DNA from 2 places in the Allobosea sp. 05T433 genome. Region 1 is predicted to be linked to the other one. Evidence: riboswitches for the same ligand, from Rfam matches in the RefSeq annotation. Region 1 holds a riboswitch; the other holds the start of a gene.
What was found. Region 1 has a riboswitch for cobalamin ahead of AC1DGP_RS18660 (ribonucleoside-diphosphate reductase subunit alpha). Riboswitches for the same ligand answer to the same signal wherever they lie in the genome.
Positions count from the first base shown of each region.

Region 2: it holds a riboswitch for cobalamin, as region 1 does, so the genes downstream of both, AC1DGP_RS12460 (TonB-dependent receptor plug domain-containing protein) here and AC1DGP_RS18660 (ribonucleoside-diphosphate reductase subunit alpha) in region 1, are expected to answer to the same signal.

Region 1 is NZ_JBFTKS010000013.1:40,178-47,325, reverse strand. It holds gene AC1DGP_RS18665 (ribonucleotide-diphosphate reductase subunit beta) at 1-452, opposite strand, end outside; gene AC1DGP_RS18660 (ribonucleoside-diphosphate reductase subunit alpha) at 578-3,487, opposite strand; cobalamin riboswitch at 3,606-3,807, opposite strand; gene cobF (precorrin-6A synthase (deacetylating)) at 3,991-4,752, shown strand; gene AC1DGP_RS18650 (efflux transporter outer membrane subunit) at 5,182-6,681, shown strand; gene AC1DGP_RS18645 (efflux RND transporter periplasmic adaptor subunit) at 6,678-7,148, shown strand, end outside.
Region 2 is NZ_JBFTKS010000007.1:238,907-246,054, forward strand. It holds gene AC1DGP_RS12445 (ABC transporter ATP-binding protein) at 1-113, opposite strand, end outside; gene AC1DGP_RS12450 (FecCD family ABC transporter permease) at 113-1,138, opposite strand; gene AC1DGP_RS12455 (ABC transporter substrate-binding protein) at 1,135-1,980, opposite strand; gene AC1DGP_RS12460 (TonB-dependent receptor plug domain-containing protein) at 2,001-3,944, opposite strand; cobalamin riboswitch at 4,065-4,265, opposite strand; gene ccoS (cbb3-type cytochrome oxidase assembly protein CcoS) at 4,283-4,459, opposite strand; gene AC1DGP_RS12470 (heavy metal translocating P-type ATPase) at 4,456-6,663, opposite strand; gene AC1DGP_RS12475 (FixH family protein) at 6,669-7,148, opposite strand, start outside.

The sequences.
Region 1 (7,148 bases):
GTGTGCACCGCCTCCTCGAAAGCCTGGCGCAGCAGGTACTGCCGGCATTCCGGATTGGTGAGATGACGGTAGATCGCGAGCACGATGTTGTTGGCGACGAGGCTTTCCGAGGCCGCGAAGAAGCCGAGATTGCGCTTGATCGTGCGGCGCTCGTCCTCGGTCAGCCCGTCCTTCGACTTCCACAGAGCGATATCGGCCTGCATCGAGACCTCTGTCGGCATCCAGTGATTGTTGCAGCCGGCGAGGTATTTCTCCCAGGCCCATTTGTACTTGAGCGGCAGGAGCTGGTTCACATCGGCGCGGCAGTTGATCATCCGCTTCTCGTCGACGCTGACGCGGCCGCCGGAGCGATCGATCTCGCCGAGGCCGGTGGCATCGGCAGAGGTTCCGCCGGGCGCGGCCGGATTGAGATCGAGGGCGGTGGCAGGCTTGCTGTCTGACCAGTCGAGCATGATGAATATCCAATCGGGTCTGAATGTCATGGCCGGGTCTGCCCCGGCCGTCCGTATCGTTCGCTATCGGGCAGGGCCGGGCATCCATGCGCGCCGCGAAGGCGAGCGTGGATGCCGCCGCTGCCTCACTGGCAGGCTTCGCAGGTCGGATCGTCGATCGAGCAGGCGTTCGGCACGGCCATGCCATTGTCGAGCGGGATGTCGACGAGGATCAGCTTGGACGCGACGGGGACCGTTGCCGACACCGCGTTGAGCTTGCCGTCAGTGCCCTTCAGCGTCGACTTCTCGACATGGGTCGCCGAGAGCGCGCGCAGGTAATAGGTCGTCTTCAGGCCGAGCCGCCAGGCGAGGCGATAGGCCTCGTCGAGCTTCCTGCCGGAAGGCTGCGCCATGTAGAGATTGAGCGACTGGCCCTGGTCGATCCATTTCTGACGGCGTGCGGCGGCGCGGATCAGCCAGCTTGTCTCGATCTCGAAGGAGGTTGCGTAGAGCGCCTTGAGATCGTCGGGGACGCGGTCGATCTGACTGACCTTTCCGTCGTAGTATTTCAGGTCCGAGACCATGACCTCGTCCCAGAGATCGCGCGCCTTGAGATCGCGGACGAGGTCGGCATTCACGACCGTGAAGTCGCCCGACATGTTCGCCTTGACGTAGAGCTGGCTATAGGACGGCTCGATCGACTGCGAGACACCGACGATGTTGGAGATCGTTGCGGTAGGGGCGATCGCCATGCAGTTCGAGTTGCGCATGCCGGTGGTCTTCACCCGCTCGCGCAGGCTGTCCCAGTCCAGCGTCGTCGAACGATCGAGTGTTTCGACATCGCCGTCGCGGGCCTCCGAGAGGATGTAGAGCGAGTCGATCGGCAGGATGCCCTTCGACCAGAGCGAGCCTTCGAAGCTCGGGTAGCGACCGCGCTCGGCGGCAAGATCGACCGAGGCCGAGATCGCAAACCAGCTGATCGCCTCCATCGAGGTGTCGGCGAAGGCTACGGCACCCTCGGACGCCGCGGGCAGGCGCAAGGTCTGCAGCGCATCCTGGAAGCCCATGATGCCGAGGCCGACCGGGCGGTGGCGCAGGTTCGAGCGGCGTGCCTCGGGGATCGTGTAGAAATTGATGTCGATGACGTTGTCGAGCATCCGCATCGCGGTCGCGACCGTCTTGCCGAGCCTGGCCCGGTCGAGCCCGCCCGCCGTCACATGGGCTGCGAGGTTGATCGAGCCCAGATTGCAGACGGCGACCTCGTCGGCCGAGGTGTTCAGCGTGATCTCGGTGCACAGGTTCGAGGAATGCACCACGCCGGCATGCTGCTGCGGCGAGCGCAGGTTGCAGGCATCCTTGAAGGTCATCCAGGGATGGCCGGTTTCGAACAGCATGGTCAGCATCTTGCGCCAGAGATCGAGCGCGTTGAGGCGCTTGAACACCTTGATCTCGCCGCGCTCGGCCTTGGCTTCATAGGCCTCATAGGCCGCCTTGAACGGCTTGCCGTAGAGATCGTGAAGGTCGGGCGTCTCGTCGGGCGAGAACAGCGTCCACTGGCCTCCGGCGGCGACGCGCTGCATGAACAGGTCGGGGATCCAGTTCGCCGTGTTCATATCATGGGTACGGCGGCGGTCGTCGCCGGTGTTCTTGCGCAGATCGAGGAACTCCTCGATGTCGACATGCCAGGTTTCGAGATAGGCGCAGACCGCGCCCTTGCGCTTGCCACCCTGGTTGACGGCGATCGCGGTGTCGTTGGCGACCTTGAGGAACGGCACGATGCCCTGGCTCTCGCCATTGGTGCCCTTGATATGAGCGCCAAGGCCACGCACAGGCGTCCAGTCATTGCCCAGCCCGCCGGAATATTTGGCCAGCAGGGCGTTGTCCTTCACCGCTTTGAAGATGCCGTCGAGATCGTCCGGCACCGTGGTCAGGAAGCAGGAGGAGAGCTGCGGCCTGAGGGTTCCTGCGTTGAACAGGGTCGGCGTCGAGGCCATGAAGTCGAAGGAGGAGAGCAGGTCGTAGAAGGCGATCGCCCGGGCCTCGCGGTCGATCTCGCGGATCGCCAAACCCATCGCGACACGCATGAAGAAGGCCTGCGGCAGCTCGAAGCGATTGCCTCGGACATGCAGGAAATAGCGGTCATAGAGCGTCTGGAAGCCGAGATAATCGAACTGGAGGTCGCGCTCCGGCTTGAGCGCAGCCGCAAGGCGGGCGAGATCGAAGCGTCCAAGCTCGGGATCGAGCAGCTCGTTGGCGATGCCGGTCTTCACATAGGCGTGGAGATAGTCGCCGTAACGTACTGACATTTCTGCCTGAGTCGCCTGTTCCGGACGACCGGAGACGAAGCTCAGCGCCTCGCGGCGGAGCTTGTCGAGCAGGAGGCGAGCCGAGACCTTGGAATAGTTCGGTTCGGTCTCGACCAGGGTGCGCGCAGCCAGGATCGGCGCCTGCGCCAGCTCATCCTGACTGATGCCGTCATAGAGGTTGCGCTGCGCTTCGCTCAGCACGGCTTCAGCCGAGACGCCGTCGAGCCCGGCGCAGGCTTCGCGAATGACCGTGGCGAGGCGAGCCCCATCGAGCGGCACGAGCGCGCCGTCGGCTGCCTTCATGCGCAGCACCGGCGCGGAGGCGACCACAGGCTTCGCTTCCGCCTTGGCGCGGGCCCGTTCCTGGGCTCGTTCCTCGCGGTAGAGCACATAGGCGCGGGCGACCTTGTGGTGTTCGCTGCGCATCAGCGCGAGTTCGACCTGATCCTGCACATCCTCGATATGGAAGGTACGGCCGGCATCGGCGCGCCGCGTCAGCCCGGCGACGATCTGCTGGGTCAACTCCGCGACGATGTCGTGGATTCGGCGCGAGGCAGCGGCGCTGCTGCCCTCGACCGCCAGAAAGGCCTTGGTCAGAGCGACGCTGATCTTGGAGGCGTCGAACGGGGTGACGCTGCCGTTGCGGCGGATCACCTGGTAGCCCGGTTCCGCGGTCGATCGCGCATCGCTGCCTTGCGACGCGATCGGGCTGAACGTCTCAGGGCGGATGGTATCGGTCGCGAGGGACATCGGCTTTCAAACCCCAATCTGTAGGGGGCAAAGGCCAGGCGGAGTCGCAACGGAGAATGTCGCAGCGACGAGCGCCCGCAGACATGACCAAGCGATCCACCGGGACACCCCGCCCGAGGACGATTCTGCTGTCGCGGCAGGTCTCCTGGCTCGCGGGTCATCGCTCTTGTCCCGTCTTCCCAAGGCCTGGCGGCCTCAGTGACTGATAGTCTGGACAAGTACTCGCCGCTGACAGTTGCGGGGGCAGCGCCGGTTTCGCACCGGCTTCCCTCTTAGCTCTCGATCTTGCGACTCGAGAGACCGTGACCACCATATCTAGTGGCTATCGCGACAATTCTGTCAACAGCTTGCCACGGCCTATTCGTTGGCCTGTGAAGAGCGGGGAGTGGTCGAACTATGCGGCGATCGGCCTCGAGGGCGTCATGGCGCAGCTGCTCGCGCTGTCGCCCCACGTGCTATGGCTGCCGAACGGTGGGCCATCTGAGCCCCGACTTGGAGGCCGAATGCGCAAGATCCTGATCATCGGAATTGGTGCCGGCAATCCCGACTATGTCACGGTCCAGGCGATCAACGCCCTCAACCAGGCCGACGTCTTCTTCATTCCCGACAAGGGGACAGAAAAGGCCGCGCTCGGACGGCTGCGGAAGGACATCTGCGAGCGCTTCATCGAACGATCGGATTATCGCCTGGTTCCGGTGCCGATCCCGGAGCGTGCCCCCGCCGGAACGAATTACCGTGGCAGCGTCGACGAGTGGCATGCGCGTATTGCCCATGACTACGAGGGCCTGTTCACGGAAGAACTCGGGGACGGTGAATGCGGAGCCTTCCTCGTCTGGGGTGATCCGACGCTCTATGACAGCACGCTGCGGATCGTCGAGCATATTCGCGCCAGGGGCTTCGCTCTCGAATACGATGTGATCCCGGGCATCAGCAGCGTGCAGGCCCTTGCGGCGCGACACCGGGTCGCCCTCAACCGGATTGGCGAGCCCGTGCTGATCACCACGGGACGCAAACTGGCGGAAGGCTTTCCCAATAACCTCGATAGTGTGGTCGTCATGCTCGACGGGGACCAGGCCTTCAAGAGTGTCGCGGGTGAAGATCTCGATATCTATTGGGGCGCCTATCTCGGCACCAAGGACGAGATTCTGATCGCCGGAAAGCTCTCGGAGGTGATGGGCGATATCGAGCGCATCCGGCGCGAAGCGCGAGAGGAAAAGGGCTGGATCATGGATACCTATCTGCTTCGGAGACGCGACGAGGACTGAACGGCGCAATCCGCGCATGACGACAAAAGGGTCCTTATGTCTTCGATTGGCCCCGTCGGGTGGATTGCTCCATCGTGTCACTGTCGCGGTTCGCCGGGTTGTTTGCCCGGAGCGAAGAAGGAGAGCCATTGCGCCGGACCACCCGATGGCCGATCTCAGCCGCCGAGAGCGCGGCGGATGGTATCGCGGTCGCGCTGGCTGCCGGATCAGCCCGAGTTGGTCCTGGCTCAGACGTCGATGAACCGCTTTCGCGGGGCTGGCGCCTTGCAATTCGCGAGGCCGCTTTGTAGGCGTTCAAGATAGCCAGAGATCGGCACTCCGCGGGGTCTTCGTCTTTGGAATCATTCTGAAATACGGCGCCTATGACCGCCGATCTGCGCTCTTTCCGCCTGGAATGGAAAGGTCGCCAATGCGGCGGACATGGACGGGATGCACTCTCGCGACAGGCTGATATCGGATTGGACGAGGCTGCTCGCGCTGCCTGTTCTGCTCTGCCTTGGCGCCTGCTCGGTCGGCCCCGACTACGTCGCGCCGACGCAGGATCTGCCCACCCAATGGAATGGCGCCGCTTCGGCTGCGCGGCCTCCCGCTCGGTCGGAGTGGTGGCGGCAATTCAAGGATCCTGTGCTGGATGGGCTCGTGACCGAAGCGGTTGCAGGCAATCTCGATGTCGCCCAGGCGAAGGCGCGGATTCGCGAAGCGCGAGCGAGCCGGGTCCAGGCGATCGCGCCGCTGTTTCCTCAGGTCAATGGTTCAGCATCGGCAACGCGTTCGCGTTACGCCACAAGCTCCGATTCAGGGGGCGGCAGCGGCATGAGCAACAGCTTGCGCGCGGGCTTCGACACCTCCTGGGAGCTCGACATCTTCGGCGGGCGCGACCGCGCCGTCGAAGCCGCGACCTATGGCGTCGATGCCGCCGACGATGATCTCGACGGAGTACTGCTGACGCTCATTGGGGATGTCGCTTCGGCTGTCATCGAGGCGCGCGGCTACCAGGCGCGCATTGTGCTTGCCAAGCGGACGGTCGAAACCCAGCGGGTGACCGAGGCACTGACGCGGGTCCGCTTCCAGGCCGGCGATGTCTCGGCGGTCGATACGGCGAGGGCGGTGGCGCAGGTCGCGAGCACCGAGGCGCAGATTCCGGCCCTTGAAACCGCGCTGTCGCAGACCCAGCACCGTATCGCGGTGCTGGTTGGCCGCCCGCCATCCGCTATGGGCTCGCGCTTGACCGGCGCTGCGAAGGTGCCGGCGACGCCCGCGCCACCGCAAGCCGGCGTCCCGGCGGACGTGCTGCGCAACCGGCCGGATGTCCGGCGGGCCGAGCGCAGTCTCGCCCAGGCAACGGCACGGATCGGCCAGGCCGAGGCGGTTCGCTACCCTTCCGTGAGCCTGACCGGCAATATCTCGACCTCGGCGCTGAAGCTCGGCGACCTCGCGAAGAACAGCGCGATCGGCTGGTCGATCGGCCCATCGCTGAGCGTGCCGATCTTCAATGGGGGCGAACTCGCGGCCGCGGTCGATGTGGCGCGCGCCCGGCGCGACCAGTCGGATGCGGCGCTTCGGCTCGCTGTGCTGAGCGCCCTGCAGGATGTCGAGGACGCACTGGTTGGATTGCGGCAGGAGCGACTGCGGCTGGCCAGCCTGTCGACGGCGGCTGCGGCTTCCGGTCAGGCGGCGCAGCTGTCCCAGGCGCTCTACCAGTCGGGCGGCGCCAGCTTCCTCGACGTGCTCGATGCGCAGCGCTCGCAGTATAGCTCCGAGGATTCGCGGATTCAGAGCCAGATCGCGCTGGCGACCCGGTTCATCGCCCTCAACAAGGCGCTTGGCGGTGGCTGGCTCCGGCCGGTCGAGGTCTCCCGCCCGCGCGTCGAGGATCCGCCGCAGGGGCCCCGCCTGCGTGCTGTCTCCCTGGAGGTCCCGAGCCCATGACGTCGCGCCGTGCCTTCATGCTGCTGCTTGTCCTGGGCATGCTGGGGGCGGGTGGCTATGCCCTGCGCTCGCAGCAGGCGCCGCAGCCGGCCGCGATTCAACTGCCGACGGTCGCCGCCACGATGGGCGATGTCGAAGAGGTCGTGCTGGCCAGCGGCGCGCTGGAGCCGATCCGGCAGGTGAGCGTCGGCGCGCAGGTCTCCGGCCGGCTGATCTCGCTTAAGGTGGCCCTGGGCCAGAACGTGAGCGAGGGCGACCTGATCGCCGAGATCGATGGCGTCACCCAGCAGAATGAACTGCGCTCGGCCGAGGCCGAGCTCGCCGTGCTGCAGGCGCAGCGCGAGGAGCGCCTGGCCAGCCTCGCCTATGCCGAATCCGTGCTTGCCCGTCAGAAGCAGATGCTCGGCCAGAACGCGGTCTCCCGCGACAATTACGAATCGGCCGAGATGACGGTGCGCACGACCCGC
Region 2 (7,148 bases), on a different contig from region 1:
CCGTTGGGGCCGATCAGCCCGACCATTTCGCCTGCCGAAAGCGCGATATCGATGTCGCGCAGGATCGGCTTCCCGCCGAGCGTGAGCGAAACTCCCGAGGCTTCGATCTTCATCAGACCTCCCGCCGCAGGCGATGGATCAGGTGGAACAGGAAGGGGGCTCCGATCAGCGCCGTGACCACACCGAGCTTCAGCTCGGGCCGGATCGGGGCGAGGCGCAGAGCGGTATCGGCTGCGAGCGTCAGGATCGCTCCGCCAAAACCGCTGACGAGCAGCAGCCGGCCCGGTCGGTTGCCGACCAGCGGGCGCAACAGATGCGGCACGACGAGGCCGACGAAGCCGATCGCGCCGGTGACCGCGACCGCGCTGCCGACGGCGAGTGCAGCTCCGCCGATTAGTCGGGCGCGCAGCCAGGTCAGGTCGAAGCCGAGACTCTTGGCCGTGTCCTCGCCCAGGGTGAGAGCGTCGAGGGCAGGTGCGGTCGAAAGCAGCAGCAGCCAGCCGAGGAGCATCGGCGGCAGCACGAGCCAGACATGGAGCAGGCTGCGATCCGCGAGCGAACCCATCAGCCAGAATACGATTTCCAGCGCGGCGTAGGGATTTGGCGCGAGGTTGAGCGCAAGCGCGGTCATCGCACCGGCGAAGCTGTTGATCGCAACGCCCGCGAGGATCAACGTCATCGTTCCGGCGCCGCGCCCCATGAAGGCGTAGAGCAGAAGCGTTGCCAGTGCGGCGCCGGCCATGCCGCCCAAGGGGAGGGCGAGCGCCATCGTCGCCGACAAGCCGCTGTAGAAGACCACGACCGCGCCGAAGGCGGCGGCGCTTGAAATTCCGAGGATTCCGGGTTCGGCAAGCGTATTGCGCAGCAGGCCCTGCATGGCGGCGCCGGCAAGCCCGAGACTGAAACCGACGAGCGCGCCCAGCAGCGCGCGCGGCAAGCGCAGCTCGACAAGGACGAGCGCCGGCAGGGTCTTCCGTCCGGCGAGGGCGTCGGCGAGGGCCGCCTTGATGTCGAGTGGGGCATACCCCACCGCCATGGAAACGAGCATCATGGCCAGCATCAATAGGGCCAGCATGACAATGAGCCGCGCCAGCTTCGGCGTCGTCGCTCGTACCGTTTCCTGAACCGCCAATGTCATGAGCGCGATCCTTGCGTACGGGAGGCGGCAAGCAGCTCGATCGCATCGAGCACGGCCGGTCCGGCGCAGGTCCAGAGTTTCGAGGGGAGGGCGACGAGCCTGACCCGCTCGCCGAGCTTCGTCAGGAGCGGATGATGAAGGATCTCATGGGCGAGCGAGGGCGGCCCGCCCGGCGTGGTGTTGAGGATCAGCATGTCGGCCTGTCCGAGCGCGACGGTCTCCAGCGCGATCTGGCCGTAATTGTCGATGCCGAGTTCGGCGGCGAGATTGGTCAGGCCGGCGCGGGTCAGGATCTCGTCCACCAGCGAGCCGCGCCCGACCGTGAACCCGTTCGGCCGCAGGACCAGCGCCCTGGGATGGCCCGCGCTTTGGTTGGCGGCGAGCGTGTCGAGGCGCCGGTCGATCGCTGCGATCAGGGCCGCGCCGCGTTCTGGCTCGCCGAGCAGGGCCGCCATCTCGGCGATCTGGGCACGCATTTCAGCGAGATTGCGCGGCACCCCGAATTCGCGGACGGGAACACCGGCCTTCTTCAGCAGCGCGACCGTGCTGCGCGTCGTGTAGGCGCCAGCGATGATCAGATCGGGCTTGTAACTCAGCACCTCCTCCACCAGACCGTGATTGGCCGGGATGGTCTTGGCAATCTCGGCCATGTTGGCGTTGCGCGGGTCCTGCGAGAGCCAGGTGACCGAGGCGATGCGCTCGCGCTCGGCGAGCCGCAGCACCAGTTCGTCCGAGCACATGTTGAGCGAGACGATGCGGGATGGCTTGGCCGGCGTTTCGGCGGCCGTCAGGCCGCCGAAACCGAGCAAGAGGCCAAGCGCCAGAACGGCGCCGCGAGTCATCGCGCGGGCCGCCCAAGGCTTCACAGCGTTACCTTCAGGCCGCCATAGGCGCTCAGACCCGGCACCAGGAAGCCGACGGGGTTCTCGTAGCGCTTGTCCAGCAGGTTATCGATGCGGCCGAAGACACTGAGCCTGTCCGTCGCCTTGTACTCGGCGGCGAGATTGACGATGGCCGCACCCGGCGCCCGCATGCGCGAGATCGAGAAGTCACGGTTTCCGTCGACGCGCTCACCCACATAGATCAGCGTCGCCGAAAGGGTGAGCTTGTCAACCGGGGTCCAGCTCGCCGTCACGCTGGCCTTGTGACGGGGACGGCGCAGCAGTTCCTGCCGGGCGATGTCGTCCTTGGCGATGGTGAAGGTGTAGTCGGCCCGCACCTTGAACTGCGGCGAGATTTCGAGCGCGGTAAAGGCCTCCACCCCCTTGGTCGTGGCCTTGCCGATATTGGCATAGGAGTTCCGCGCCACGTTGGTGACGATCAGGTTCTCGATGTCGTTGTGGAAATAGGTGGCGCCGAACCGGACCTTGTCATCGAGGAGAGGCTGCTCGAAGCCAAGATCCCAGCCGCGGCTTTCTTCCGGCTTCAGGTTGGGATTGCCGAAGAAGTTGAAGGCCGGGCGAGAATCGCTGAAACGCTCGCTCAGGGTCGGGGCCTTGAACCCCGTGCCATAGCTCCCCTTCAGCTTGGTTTCGATTTCCGGCACGATATAGGCTGGCGCGAAGCGGTAGGTCGTGTGGCCGCCAAAGGTCTCGTCATCGTCGTAGCGGATGTTCGAGACCATGAAGAGCCGGTCGCCGAAATTCGACTGGAGTTCGGCAAAGGCGCCCGTATTGCCGTTGGATGCCGTGAGCGCGCGGGTTTCCAGCCGTTCGCGCTCGTATTGCAGACCCATCACCAGGGTCTGCCCCTTCATCAGCTCAAGGTCGCCGCGCCAGTCGACCTTGGTGCGCTCGCCGAGATTCTCCGTCGGCAGGCCGAGGATACCAATCGCATTCGGCGTGCGGCCGGTGCGGTCCTGATTGCTGTAGGACAGGCCGAAGCGATTGACGAAGCGCCCACCAAGCGGATCCCAGACGACCTCTCCGCGGGTGAAGGCCTGCTTGTAGTCCTGGCTGCTGCGGAAGCTGCTGGGCGTGCTCGGAAAGCCGGAATCGCCGGTGAAGAGCAGGTAGCCGTCAGTGTAGCGGCCGACCCAGTTCAGCGACAGCGTATCGGACAGCGCGACGCCGAACCGGGCCGAATAGGTCCAATTGTCGTAGGAATTCGGGTTGACGCGGCGCCCCGACGGCACGAGCCCGGGAGGCGTCACCGGGGTCGAATCCGATTTGAAATGGGCGATGCTGAGGGCGTAGTTGAAGCGGTCATCGCCGCCGCTGAGGCCGACCGACTGGTTGAAGGTGCCGTATGAGCCGGCCTCGGCTCGGGCCGTGAGCTTCGGCGGACCCTCGCCACGCTTGGTGGTGATCGAGATGACGCCGCCCAGCGCGTTGGCGCCGTAGAGGCCGCTTTGCGGTCCGCGTAGCACTTCGATGCGCTCGATGTCGTCGGTCAGCATCGAGCCGAAATCGAAGGAGCGGTTCGGGGTCGACGGGTCGTTGGCCTCGATGCCGTCGATCAATACCTTGACGTGGTTGGAGTTGGTGCCGCGGATGAAGACCGAGGTCAGCCCGCCCGGCCCGCCGGTCTGCACGATATTGAGGCCGGGAACGGCGGCGAGCGCCTGCGGCAGGGTCCGGCGCTGCTCGCGCTCGATATCACCGGCAGTGATGACGGTCACGGAATTGGCGATCTCGCGCGCTGGCGTGGGTCGCGTCGTCGCGCTGACGACGATTTCGTCGAGGGCAATCGATTCGGTGGCTGACTGGGCGGATGCCTGGTTGGCGGGGAGGGAGCCGGCGGAGACAAGGAGCGACAGGGTGATGAGCAGCCGGCTGCGCCGGGCAACCTTGGGAGGACGGATCACGATGGAACCTCGGGCGTTGACGTCTGTGGCACGTCACCGCGAACGCGAGGCCCCGTCCGCTGCCCTTAGCCAGCGTGCAGTTCAACAAGCGATCGAAACACCCCGTCCGAACGTGTTCGCGTGTGACCACGGCTGACGGCAGGTCTCCTGGCTCGCGGGTCGGTGCCTTGTCGCCGCCTTCCCAGGTCCGAGGGCCCCAGTGGCGTGTGGCGAAAGGCTCGCCGCTTACAGTTGCGGGGGCAGCCACGGCATTGAATGGCGAACCATCCGCACCGCATTCCCTTTTGATCCCCTAAGGGAACCGTCGCTGGCGAGGTAAGGCCGGAACGGCCGCTGCGTCAATGATCGTTGGTGCGGGTGTCCCCAGGCGAACGCAGGTCGTCATCCCTCAAAATGCGCCAGCTCGGTCCCTCGAGATCGCTGAACTGGCCGGTGCGCATGCACCAGAAGAAGGCCGCCAACCCCAGCAGTCCGAGACCGAGTGCCAGGGGGAACAGGATCACCAGGATATTCATGACGCCACTCCCGTATTCTGCCGCGGCAGGCCGCGTCCCGCGCGCAGCGCGTTGAGCGTGACCACCAGTGACGAGCCCGACATCGCGACGGCTGCGACGAGCGGCGTCGCGAAGCCCGCGACGGCAATCGGCACCGCGACGGCATTGTACAGCACCGCAAACCAGAGGTTTTCCAGCATGAGGTTGCGCGCCCTGCGGGCGATGCGCAGGCTGTCGGCGACCGGCATCAAGCTGTCGCCGATGAAGACAATGTCGGCCGAGGCCTGCGCCAGGTCGGTCGCGCTGATCGGCGAGATCGAAACATGGGCCTTGGCAAGGGCCGGAGCGTCGTTGAGCCCGTCGCCGATCATCAGCACCTTGCGCCCCTTGGCGCTGAGCCGGTCGAGCGCCTTGAGCTTCTCGTCGGGACGCAGGCCGGCTTCGGCCTCCGTGATACCGAGGGCCGAGGCGACCGGCGCGACAGCTTCGCTTCGGTCGCCGGAGAGAATGCGGATCTCGAGGCCGAGACCGCGTAGCGCGGCGATACAGTCGCGCGCCTCCGGCCGGATCTTCTGATCGACCGCGAAGATGGCGCATTCAGTGCCATGGCGCCAGGCGATCAGGGAGGCTGAGGGATGGCGCGCGGCGACGATGGCGGCTTCCGCCCCGGCCTCGCAATAAGCGACGCTGCCGAGACGGGTCTCGATCCCATCCACAATCGCGCTCAGGCCTGCGCCGTGATTTTCGCTGACATCGCTCGCAGGAGCAGGATGGCCGGCGGCACGGGCGATGGCGCGGGCGAGAGGGTGGCGGCTCGCGGCTGCCAGCCTGCCCGCCGCCTGCAAGGTTGCGGTATCGATCTCAGCGCCATTGACCAGATCGGGGTCCGGCAGGGTGAGGGTGCCGGTCTTGTCGAAGACAGCGACATCGGCTTCGGCCAGGCGCTCCAGCGCATCGCCCTGTTTCAGCATGACCTTGCGCTTGAACAGGGCAGACGCAGCAACGACCTGCACGGCCGGAATCGCCAGCCCCAGCGCGCAGGGGCAGGTGATGATCAGGACGGTGATGGCGATGATCAGTGCTTCGGGCCAGGGCAGGCCGAAGGCCATCCAGCCCAGCAGGGTCGCGAGCGCCGTGGCGTGGACGAGAGGGGCGTAGACCCTTGCCGCCCGATCGGAAAGCTTGACATAGCGGGAGCGGCTTTCGACCGCGCGCGCCATCAGGGCATCGATCTCGTCGAGCAGGGTGCCGCTGGCTGCGGCTTCGACCTTGACGGTCAGGGCCCCGGAGAGGTTCACGGTGCCGGCATAGACCTGCGCGCCGGCCATGACGGCATGCGGCAGGGTTTCACCGGTGACGAGGCTCTGGTCGATTTCGGAGGAGCCGGTCTCGATGATGCCATCGACACTGACGCGCTCGCCCGGCTGGATCAGGACGCGGTCGCCGGGCACGATGGCCGCGATCGGCGTCACCATCGCCTCGCCATTCGGCATCAGCCGGGTCGCGGTTTCGGCCTTCAACGCGGCAAGATTGCCAGCGAGGTCGCGCGTGCGGCGGCGCATCAGCTGGTCGAGATAGCGCCCGATCAGCAGGAAGAAGATCAGCATCACCGCGCCGTCGAAATAGGCATGCTCGGCGTGGTTCCAGGTCACCACCACCGACATGCCGAGCGCGAGCACGATGCCGAGCGTGATCGGCACGTCCATGTTGACGGCGCGGGCGCGCAGAGCCCGGAGCGCACTCTCGAAGAAGGGGCGGCCGGCATAGGCGGCGGTTGGCAGGGCAATCAGCGCCGAGAGCCAGTGAAAGAAGTCGCGCGTGACCGGATTGATGTCGCTGCTATTGCCCGACCAGACCGAGACGGAGAGCAGCATGATGTTCATCGAGGCGAAGCCGGCGACGCCGAGATAGCGCAGCAGCCGCCTTTCCTCGCTTGTGTCGTCCTCACGGCCGGAGGCGGGCAGGAAAGGGTAGGCCTTGAAGCCGAGCCGGGAGAGGCGCTCGATCACGGCCTCTGGGCGCAGTACGCCTTCCGTCCATTCCACCGTGACGCGCTTCAGCGCGAGATTGACCCGGGCGCTGAGGATACCGGTCTCATGGGCAAGGCCGTTCTCGATCGCGTGCATGCAGCCGGCGCAGCGGATGTTCTCCACCGCGAGTTCCATGCCCGCGACGCCGCTTTCGCGATGGCGGATGAAGACGGAGAGATCCTGCTGCGCGGCCATGAGCCTCACTCCTTCAGCATCATGCGGCTGCGGGAGGAGAAGGCCGGGTCCCGATCGCGCTTTGCCTCGACCACCAGGGTCCAGGCGCCGGCATGCAGCCCCGGCACCGTCGCGGAATAGTGGCCCGGGGCAGTTTCGGTCAGCGTCACCTCGCGGTCCTGCTGCCGCGTCGCCGGGTGCTGGAGCTTCGCCTCGACTGCGAGCCCTGTGACAGCTGCGCCCGCCTTGTCCTTCAGCAAGAGCGAAACGACCGCGTCGGCGCCGGCACGCACGACCTCGCTCTGGGCCAGCCAGCCGCGTGCGGCCTGGGCCTGCATGCGCGCGATCTCGCCGTTGAAGCGCTGGCTGGTCTCGTAGGCGCTCTTCACATCGGCGCCGGGCATCGTCCGGATGGCCGAGACCATCATCACGCCATTGACGCCCGCGACCACGATGAAGAAGCCGATCATGCCGAAGAGCACGGCACGCCCGCTGAGCTCGAAGGG